DNA from 3 places in the Streptomyces sp. NPDC049040 genome. Region 2 is predicted to be linked to each of the others. Evidence: riboswitches for the same ligand, from Rfam matches in the RefSeq annotation. Region 2 holds a riboswitch; each other region holds the start of a gene.
The links. Region 2 has a riboswitch for thiamine pyrophosphate ahead of thiO (glycine oxidase ThiO). Riboswitches for the same ligand answer to the same signal wherever they lie in the genome.

Region 1 (3,473 bases), on a different contig from region 2:
GCCCTTCCTCGCCACCTTCGTGACGATGATGCTCGCCGCGGACGACGGCCCCCGCCGCGTGCTGGTCTTCCTGCTGCTCACCGTGGTCAGCGACACCGGCGCCTACGCCGTCGGCTGGCGCTTCGGCCGCCGCAAGCTCGCCCCGCGCATCAGCCCCGGCAAGACCCGCGAGGGCCTGCTCGGCGCCATCGCCTTCGCCATGGTGGCCGGCGCCCTGCTGATGCAGTACTTCATCGATGACGGCCGCTGGTGGCAGGGACTGCTGCTGGGCCTGGCCGCCGCCGTCAGCGCCACCCTCGGCGACCTCGGCGAGTCCATGATCAAGCGGGACCTCGACATCAAGGACATGGGCACGCTGCTGCCCGGCCACGGCGGCATCATGGACCGCCTCGACAGCCTCCTGCCGACGGCCCCTGTGGTCTGGCTGCTGTTGGTCGCCTTCGTCGGCAAGGGCTGAGCCCACCCTCGACCGGTGAACCCTTCCTCCGGAGGGTGAGACACTGGACGAATCATGCCTGCACCCGGAGAACTGACTTTCGCCGTGCCGCGCGGGGCCAAGAAGCCCCCGCGGCATCTTGCCGACCTCTCGCCCGCCGAACGACGTGAGGCGGTGGCCGCGCTCGGGGAGAAGCCGTTCCGGGCCAAGCAGCTGTCGCAGCACTACTTCGCGCGGTTCGCCGACGACCCCGCCGCCTGGACGGACATACCTGCGGCGGCCCGCGGCAAGCTCGCGGAGGACCTGCTGCCCGAGCTGATGACCGTGGTCCGGCACGCCTCGTGCGACGACGGCGACACCCGCAAGACGCTCTGGAAGCTCTTCGACGGCACGCTCGTCGAGTCGGTCCTGATGCGCTATCCGGACCGGGTGACGATGTGCATCTCGTCACAGGCCGGCTGCGGCATGAACTGCCCGTTCTGCGCCACCGGACAGGCCGGGCTGGACCGCAACCTGTCGACCGCGGAGATCGTGCACCAGATCGTCGCCGGCATGAGGTCGCTGCGCGACGGGGAGGTTCCCGGGGCCGCGGGCCCGGGCGGGCCGTCCCGGCTGTCGAACATCGTCTTCATGGGCATGGGCGAGCCGCTGGCGAACTACAAGCGGGTGGTCGGCGCGATCCGCCGGCTCACCGACCCCGAGCCTGACGGCCTCGGGCTGTCGCAGCGCGGCATCACCGTGTCCACGGTGGGCCTGGTGCCCGCGATGTACCGCTTCGCGGACGAGGGCTTCAAGTGCCGCCTCGCGGTCTCCCTGCACGCCCCCGACGACGAGCTGCGCGACACCCTGGTGCCGGTCAACACCCGCTGGAAGGTCCGCGAGGTGCTGGACGCGGCCTGGCACTACGCCGAGGTCTCAGGGCGCCGGATCTCCATCGAGTACGCGCTGATCCGCGACGTGAACGACCAGGCGTGGCGGGCCGACCGGCTGGGCAGGATGCTGAAGAACCACCGGGTGCACGTCAACCTGATCCCGCTCAACCCGACGCCCGGCTCCAAGTGGACGGCCTCCAGGCCGGAGGACGAGCGCGCTTTCGTCGCCGCGCTCGAAGCGCACGGAGTGCCGGTGACCGTGCGCGACACCCGTGGCCAGGAGATCGAGGGCGCCTGCGGGCAGCTCGCGGCCGCTTCGCGCTGACCTGCTGCTATCGTACGGTCGGCGACCTGCGGGGCACACCGGCCCAGGGCGTGACGACCGTTCGGTCGTACAAAAGAACATTCCGACAGGGGAGCGCCTGCGACGGCGCTGAGAGTGCGGCGAGGGATCCGATCGTGGGGTCCCAGGCCGCAGACCCTCCCACCTGATCCGGGTCATACCGGCGTAGGGAGTCATCGCAGATGAGAACCACACCTCGGCGTGCCGTCGGCGCGCTGGTCCTGGCCACCGCCGCGGCGACCGTACTGTCCGCCTGCGGCAGCGACTCCAAGGCGAAGGACACGGCGGGCTCCGGGTCCACCGGGAGCGGTTCCAAGACCGTCACCCTGGTCAGCCACGACTCCTTCGCGGCCTCCAAGTCCGTGCTGGCCGAGTTCACCAAGGAGACCGGCTACACGGTCAAGGTGCTGCGCGGCGGTGACGCCGGCGCGGCCGTCAACCAGGCCATCCTCACCAAGGACCACCCGCGCGGTGACGTCTTCTTCGGCGTCGACAACACCCTGCTGTCCCGGGCGCTCGACAACGGCCTCTTCACCCCGTACGCGGCCAAGGACCTCGCGCAGGTGCCGGCCGATGTGCAGCTCGACGCCGCCCGGCACCGCGTCACCCCGATCGACTCCGGCGACGTGTGCGTCAACTACGACCGGGCCTACTTCACCGCGCACCACCTGGCCCCGCCGCAGACCTTCGCCGACCTGGTCAAGCCGGCGTACAAGAACCTGCTCGTCACCGAGAACGTCTCGACGTCCTCGCCGGGCCTCGCCTTCCTGCTGGGCAGCGCCGCGACCTACGGCGACGACGGCTGGCAGGCGTACTGGAAGCAGCTCAAGAGCAACGGCGTCGAGGTCGTCGACAGCTGGGAGCAGGCCTACGACGACCGCTTCTCCGGTTCCTCCGCCGGCAAGCAGGCCAAGGGCGACCGCCCGCTGGTGGTCTCCTACGCCTCCAGCCCGCCCGCCGAGGTCGTCGGCGTCACCCCCGAGCCCGCCCAGTCACCCGTCGGGGTGGCCACCGGCACCTGCTTCCGGCAGATCGAGTTCGCCGGACTGCTGCACGGCGCGAAGAACACCGCGGGCGGCAAGGCGCTGATCGACTTCATGCTGGGCAAGACCTTCCAGCAGGACATGCCGCTGCAGATGTACGTCGACCCGGTGCGCAAGGACGCGGTCGAGCCGCCGGTGTTCGTCAAGTACGGGGCGAAGATCGACCACCCCGCCACACTGGCGCCTGACAAGATCGCCGCCAAGCGCGACGACTGGGTCGGCGCGTGGAATTCGATCGTCCTGAAGTGAGCGCACGGTGAGCACGCTGCGGACGGCGTACGACCGCGGGGCCGGCGGGGAGGGCGAACCCGGCGGCACCGGTCGCGTCCGCGGCCCCGGCGGCGCCGCGGGAAGGCGCGGCGCCGCCGTCCGCGCCGCCCTGATGGCGCTCCCGCTGCTGTTCTTCGCCGCCTTCTTCGCCTATCCGGTCGCGGCGATCGTCACTCGGGGCCTGCACCAGGGCGGCAGCTGGCAGTTCGGCCGGATCGGCGACGTCCTGGGCGACGGCGGGATCCGCCACGTGCTGTGGTTCACCTGCTGGCAGGCCGCCGCGTCCACCGCGCTGACGCTGCTTGTGGCGCTGCCCGGCGCCTACGTCTTCGCCCGGCTGGACTTCCCCGGGCGGCGGCTGCTGCGCGCGGTCGTCACCGTGCCCTTCGTGCTGCCGACCGTCGTCGCCGGCTCCGCCTTCCTGGCGCTGCTCGGCCGCGACGGCTTCACCGACTCGCTGTTCGGGGTACGGCTGGACACCAGCGTGTGGGCGATCCTCATCGCCCATG
Region 2 (3,473 bases):
ACCGCCGCGCAGCCCAACTCCATGGCCAGGGCGACATCGGATGCGGTGCCCGCGCCCGCGTCCAGGATGACGGGGACGGCCGCGCGTTCGGTGATCAGCTGGAAGTTGTGCGGGTTGCGGATGCCGAGGCCGGACCCGATGGGGGAGCCGAGCGGCATGACCGCGGCGCAGCCGGCGTCCTCCAACTTGCGGGCCAGCACCGGGTCGTCGTTGGTGTACGGCAGCACGGTGAACCCGTCGTCGACCAACGTCTCGGCTGCGTCTAGGAGTTCGACCGGGTCGGGCAGCAGCGTCCGCTCGTCCGCGATGACTTCGAGCTTCACCCAGTCGGTGCCCAGTGCCTCCCTGGCCAGCCGCGCGGTCAGCACGGCCTCGCCCGCGGTGAAGCAGCCCGCGGTGTTGGGCAGCACCCGGATGCCGTGCCGGGCCAGCACCGAGAGCACCGAGCCCTTCGTCGCCGGGTCGAGGCGCCGCATCGCGACGGTGGTCAGCTCGGTTCCCGAGGCGACCAGCGCCCGGTCGAGCACGTCGAGACTCGGCGCGCCGCCGGTCCCCATGATCAGCCGGGAGGAGAACTCCTCGCCGGCGATCCGCAGCGGATCGGCCGTGACGCCGGTGGTCGCCGTCATGGCTCAGCCCCCCTGGACCGCGGTGAGCACTTCCACCCGGTCGCCGTCGGCGAGGGGCGTGGCGGACCACCGGGTGCGGGGGACGACCGTGTCGTTCAGCGCGGCCGCCACGCCCGAGGGGGCGGAGGTCATGGTGGCCACCAGGGAGTCGAGGGCGATCGGTCCTTCGAGGGTGCGGGCCTCGCCGTTGATGCGCACGGTGATCGTCATACGGTCTGCTCCTGCCGCTCCTGCCGCTCCTGCCGCTCCGCCGCGAACCGCTGGGCGCCGAACGCGTGTGCGTAGGGCGGGAGTTCGCCGGTGTCCGAGGTCAGCACCTCGGCCATGACGTCCCCGGTGACCGGGGTGAGCAGCACCCCGTTGCGGTGGTGTCCCGTGGCCAGCAGCAGGCCGTCGAGTGCGGTCAAGCCGAGCAGCGGGGCGTTGTCGGGGGAGCCGGGGCGCAGGCCGGCCAGCGCCTCGGTGAGCGGGAGTTCGGTGATGCCCGGCACCAACTCGTGCGCGTCCCGCAGCAGTTCGTAGACCCCGCCGGCTGTCACCGTGGTGTCCCAGCCGAACTCCTCGCTGGTCGCGCCGAGTACCAGTTCGCCGTTGTCGCGCGGCACCAGGTAGACATGGCTGCCGCGTACCACCGCCCGCACCGTGCGGGACAGGAAGGGCGCGTGCGCCGGGGGGATCCGCAGCCGCAGGATCTGGCCCTTCACCGGGCGCACCGGCGGCAGCACCTGCGCGGGTATGCCCGCCATCCGGCCGCTCTCGCTGCCCGCCGCCAGCACCGTGCGGCCGGCGGTGACGGCCGTGCCGTCGGCCAGCAGCGCCCCGGTGACGCGGTCGGCCGCGCACTCCACCCGGACGGCCGCCGACCGCAGGAACACCACCCCGGCCAGCTCCGCCGCCCGCAGCAGCGCGGCGGCCAGCCGGCGCGGGTCGACCTGGTGGTCGCCGTCGACCCGCAGCCCGCCGCGGACGCCGGGGGCGAGCAGCGGTTCCAGCCGGCGGCAGTCCCGCCCGCTCAGCCACTGGGCCTCAAGGCCGAGCGAGGTCTGGAAGGCGTGCAGATCGCGCAACTGCGCCCGGTCGTCCGCGTCCAGCGCGACGGCCAGGGTGCCGCACGGGCGGTAACCGGTGTCAAGACCGGTGGCCGCGGCCAGTTCTGCGACGAAGTCCGGATACCGGGCCGCGGAGGCGAGGTTCAGGTCGAGCAGGGTCTGCTCGCCGTACTGCAGCTCGGTGACCGCGGCCAGCATCCCGGCCGCCACGTGGGCGGCCCCGCCACCGGGCGCGGGGTCGGCGACCGCCGTGCGCAGGCCGCGCTGCGCCGCCCGCCACGCGGTGACCAGGCCGATGATCCCGCCGCCGACGACCAGCACGTCGTGCTTTTCCGTATGCATGGAACTACCGCTCCTCTCCCTTCGCCGGCATGACCCGGATCAGGTTCTACGGTCGGCGGCCGTCAGCCGCCCTCTCAGCCCGGTCCGCCGGGCTCCCGCGAGTTCGCTTGCGCGGCTCACCCTATCCCTCCGCCCGCGGCGCACCACCCCCCGCGTCTCCGGCGCCCGCGGGGAGGGCCGTGCCGTCGCAGGGACGGGCCGCGGGACGCCCGGGGAGCCGCGCACGGGGGCGACGCGGGCGCCTCAGGGGCGGGGCAGGCCAGCCCCCGGGGCACCCTGGCGCTACGGTGAGTACGTGAGCGAGCGCAGCGCTGTCGTGGTGATCGTCGGGGCCGGGATGGCCGGGGTGCAGACCGCCGTGGCCCTACGGGAGCTGGGCTGGCGCGACCGGATCGTCCTGCTCGGCGACGAACGGCACCCCCCGTACGACCGGCCGCCGCTGTCGAAGGCGGTCCTGCTGGGCGGTGCCGACAGCGCTCCCGTCGACAACATCCGCTTCGACGTCGACTTCGACGCGCTCGGCGTCGACCTCAGGCTCGGCCTGCGCGCACAGGCCCTGCGCACCGCGGACCGCGAACTGATCACGGAAGCCGGCACGCTGCGCTACGACCACCTCGTGGTGGCCACCGGCGCCCATCCGGTCGCCCTGCCGGGGACCGCGGGCCTGCCCGAGGTCCACCTGCTGCGCACCCTGGACGACGCCGCCGCCCTGCGCCCCGTGCTGGACGCCCGGCAGCAGGTCGTGGTGGTGGGCGCGGGCTGGATCGGCGCGGAGTTCGCGACCGCCGCACGGCAGGCCGGCTGCGAGGTGACCGTGGTGGAGGCGGCGGACCGGCCGCTGGCCGGCGCGCTGCCCGCGGTGGTCACCGCCCACATGCGCGGCTGGTACGAGGAGGCGGGCGTGGAGCTGCGCACCGGCATCCCGGTGTCCCTGATCGAGCCCGGCTCCGTCGTGCTGGCCGACGGCAGCCGGCTGGCGGCGGCCGCCGTCGTGGTGGGCATCGGCGCCAGGCCCGCGACGGGGTGGCTGGCCGGCTCCGGCGTGCGGCTGGGCGGCGACAGCGCGGTCCTGGCCGACGACCGGCTGCGTACCACCGCCCCCGACGTCTTCGCGGTGGGCGACTGCGCGTCCTTCCCCTCGGCCAGGTACGGCGAGCGGATGCTGATCCACCACTGGGACAACGCGCTTCAGGGCCCGCGGACGGCCGCGGCGAACGTGCTGGGCGGCGACGAGCGCTACGACCCGGTGCCCTACTTCTGGTCCGAGCAGTTCGGGCGCTTCGTGCAGTACGCCGGCCACCACACGGACGACGACACGCTGCTGATGCGCGGCGACCCGTCAGGGGCGTCCTGGACGGTGTGCTGGCTGCGCGGCGAGCGGCTGGCCGCGGTGCTCGCCGTGGACCGGCCGCGCGACCTGGCGCAGGCCCGCAAGCTGATCACCCGCTCCGCG
Region 3 (3,473 bases), on a different contig from region 2:
CCGACCCGGTGCGGGGACGAAGGAGAATCAAGGCGTCATGGACAAGCTGCTGAAGGGCCTGCCGTGGTGGGTCAAGTGGGTCGCCGTGCCGATCATCGCGCTGGTGGTCTTCGGTTCCCTCGTCGCCGCGCTTGTGAGCTTCGTGATCGGCCTGCTGTTCAAGCTGATCGTGTTCGTGATCCTGGTCGGGGCCCTGGTCCTGGTCGTGAAGCGCGTCACGTCCGGCGGGTCCTCGAAGTCCTCGAAGCGCGATTGGTGACGGCCCCTCGCTCTCCCGCTCCCGTCACTTCCCCCGCCGCCGGTGGCCCCCGCCACCGGCGGCCACTGTACGTGCGGCGCCGCCGCGTGCGTCCGTACGCCCTTCGCCCCGTGCGGCGCCTGCCGCCGCGGGCTGCCGGTCGGCGCTGACCACCAGGGCGGCGAGCGCCGTCGTCAGCGGTACCGAGGCGACCAGGCCGATGCTGCCGACCAGGGTCCTGACGATCTCCTCGGCGACGAGTTCGCTGCCCGCGACCTGGAGCACCCCGCTGCGGGCGATCGAGAAGAGCAGCAGCAGCGGGAGCGCGGCACCGGCGTAGGCCATCACCAGCGTGTTGACGACCGAGGCGATGTGGTCGCGGCCGATCCGCATTCCGGCGCCGTAGAGCTTGCGCCGGCTCACGCCCGGGTCGGCGTCCTTGAGCTCCCACACCGCCGCGACCTGGGTGACCGTCACATCGTCCAGCACGCCGAGTGAGCCGATGATCACACCGGCGAGCAGGACGCCCTTGATCTGGATGCCGGGATAGAGGCTGTGGATCAGACCGGTCTCGTCCGAGGTGTTCCCGGTCAGATGAGCCCATGAGATGAACACCGAGCCGAGCACGCCGATCAGGAACAGCGAGCACAGCGTGCCGATCACCGCGACCGATGTACGGGCGTTGACGCCGTGGCACATGTAGAGCGCGATCAGCATGATCGCGCTGCCGCCGACCACCGCCACCAGCAGCGGATTGTCGCCGTGCAGGATCGCCGGGAGGATGAAGAGCGTCAGCACCCCGAAGGACACCGCGAGCGCGACCAGTGCCATCAGCCCGCGCAGCCGGCCGACCACGATCACCGCGAGCGCGAAGATCCCGGCCAGCAGGGCCAGCGGGAGGCCGCGCCGCACGTCGGTGACCGAGTAGCGCAGACCGGGCGGGGCGGTGGGCGCGTACGCCAGCACGACGCCCTCGCCCGCGGTGTAGCGGCGGGTCTGGTCCGGCTGCACGACCTCGGTGAAGGTGGTGCCCTTGTCGGGCCCCGACGTCACCTCCACCGTCGCCTTCTGGCAGACGTCACCGGCCGGCGCCCCGGCCGAGTCGGTGGCGGGGGCGGCGCCCGCGGCCTTGCAGGACACCGTGACCAGCTTCACGACCGTGCCCTGCCGGGTCTGCTGGTCGAAGCCCACACCGGTACGGGCGTGCTGCGGGGCGCCGCCCGGCCACAGCACGACCAGGCCGACGACCACGGCGGCGGCGAACGGCACCAGGACCGCGGTGATGACCCGGCGCAGCCGCCGGGAGACGGGCGGCACCGGACCGTGCGCATGGCCGTGCCCGTGCGGGTGTCCGTGCGCGGTGCCGTGGCCGGGTCCGCCGCCACGTCCCGACCCCTGACCGGGAACAGGAACAGGAACCTGACCGGGAAGAGGAAAGGGATCGGGACCGGGAACGGGCGCCGGGCCGCCGGCCGGTGGGCGGTGCGCGTGCTCATGGGGTGAGTCCACCGGCTGATCATCGCAAGGGCCCCTGGTGCCTGTATGCACCCGACCGCTACCGTTGGGGCCACCTTTGCAAACGCGGGAGCTCGGAGCACCGGGCTGAGAGGGCGCTGACAGCGGACGCGGCAACACGCCGACGCCACAGCTGCGCCGACCGCCGAACCTGTTACCGGGTAATGCCGGCGTAGGGAGTAGGTCTCATGACCACGCAGGACGCACGCACGCGCGAAATCGGCTGGCACAAGGGCTACCTCACCGGGTCACGGCCCGATGTGGCGGTCCCTGTCCGCCGGGTGCACCTCACCAACGGGCGCGATGTCACGCTGTACGACACATCGGGCCCCTACACCGACCCCGCGGTGGAGACCGACGTCCGGCGGGGCCTCGCCCCGGTCCGGGAGAACTGGATCATCGGCCGCGGCGACACCGAGGAGTACGCGGGCCGTCCGGTCCGCCCCGAGGACGACGGCATCAAGCACACCGCGCCCCGCGGGGGCCTGCGGAACCTGGACGCGGTCTTCCCCGGCCGGCCGCGGCTCCCCCGGCGTGCCCGCGACGGGCAGCCGGTCACCCAACTCGCCTACGCCAGGCGCGGCGAGATCACCCCGGAGATGGAATACGTCGCGCTGCGCGAGAACGTGGCGCCGCAGACCGTGCGCGACGAGATCGCCGCCGGCCGGGCCGTCCTGCCGGCGAACGTCAACCACCCGGAGATCGAGCCGATGATCATCGGCAAGCGGTTCCTGGTGAAGGTCAACGCGAACATCGGCAATTCCGCGGTCACCTCCTCCATCGAGGAGGAGGTCGACAAGATGACCTGGGCCACCCGCTGGGGCGCCGACACGGTCATGGACCTGTCCACCGGGCGCAACATCCACACCACCCGCGAGTGGGTGCTGCGCAACTCCCCCGTTCCCATCGGCACCGTCCCGCTCTACCAGGCCCTGGAGAAGGTCGACGGCCGCGCCGAGGAGCTGACCTGGGAGACGTACAAGGACACCGTCATCGAGCAGGCGGAGCAGGGCGTCGACTACATGACCGTGCACGCCGGCGTCCTGCTGCGCTACGTACCGCTCACCGCCCGCCGCAAGACCGGCATCGTCTCCCGCGGCGGCTCGATCATGGCCGCCTGGTGCCTGGCGCACCACAAGGAGAACTTCCTCTACGAGAACTTCGCCGAGCTCTGCGACATCCTCGCCGCCTACGACGTCACCTACTCCCTCGGCGACGGCCTGCGCCCCGGCTCCATCGCCGACGCCAACGACGAGGCGCAGTTCGCCGAGCTGCGCACCCTCGGCGAGCTGAACACCATCGCCAAGCGCCACCAGGTGCAGACCATGATCGAGGGCCCCGGCCATGTCCCGATGCACAAGATCAAGGAGAACATCGACCTCCAGCAGGAGATCTGCGAGGAGGCCCCGTTCTACACCCTCGGCCCGCTGACCACCGACGTCGCGCCCGCGTACGACCACATCACCTCGGGCATCGGCGCCGCGATGATCGCCTGGTGGGGCACCGCGATGCTCTGCTACGTCACCCCCAAGGAGCACCTCGGCCTGCCCGACCGCGACGACGTCAAGACCGGGGTGATCACCTACAAGATCGCCGCGCACGCCGCCGACCTGGCCAAGGGCCACCAGGGCGCCCAGGACTGGGACGACGCCCTGTCGGACGCGCGCTTCGAATTCCGCTGGGAGGACCAGTTCAACCTGGCCCTCGACCCGGACACCGC

Region 1: linked by a shared signal. The riboswitch ahead of ACGFMP_RS25755 (thiamine ABC transporter substrate binding subunit) and the one ahead of thiO (glycine oxidase ThiO) in region 2 are both predicted to bind thiamine pyrophosphate.
Region 3: linked by a shared signal. The riboswitch ahead of thiC (phosphomethylpyrimidine synthase ThiC) and the one ahead of thiO (glycine oxidase ThiO) in region 2 are both predicted to bind thiamine pyrophosphate.

Annotation. Positions count from the first base shown of each region.
Region 1 is NZ_JBICTO010000011.1:141,598-145,070, forward strand. It holds gene ACGFMP_RS25745 (phosphatidate cytidylyltransferase) at 1-457, shown strand, start outside; gene rlmN (23S rRNA (adenine(2503)-C(2))-methyltransferase RlmN) at 512-1,633, shown strand; TPP riboswitch at 1,711-1,840, shown strand; gene ACGFMP_RS25755 (thiamine ABC transporter substrate binding subunit) at 1,834-2,943, shown strand; gene ACGFMP_RS25760 (ABC transporter permease) at 3,077-3,473, shown strand, end outside.
Region 2 is NZ_JBICTO010000002.1:893,622-897,094, forward strand. It holds gene ACGFMP_RS08850 (thiazole synthase) at 1-629, opposite strand, end outside; gene thiS (sulfur carrier protein ThiS) at 633-839, opposite strand; gene thiO (glycine oxidase ThiO) at 836-2,020, opposite strand; TPP riboswitch at 2,020-2,129, opposite strand; gene ACGFMP_RS08865 (NAD(P)/FAD-dependent oxidoreductase) at 2,316-3,473, shown strand, end outside.
Region 3 is NZ_JBICTO010000001.1:564,238-567,710, reverse strand. It holds gene ACGFMP_RS02610 (DUF5326 family protein) at 38-259, shown strand; gene ACGFMP_RS02605 (YibE/F family protein) at 284-1,555, opposite strand; TPP riboswitch at 1,810-1,949, shown strand; gene thiC (phosphomethylpyrimidine synthase ThiC) at 1,942-3,473, shown strand, end outside.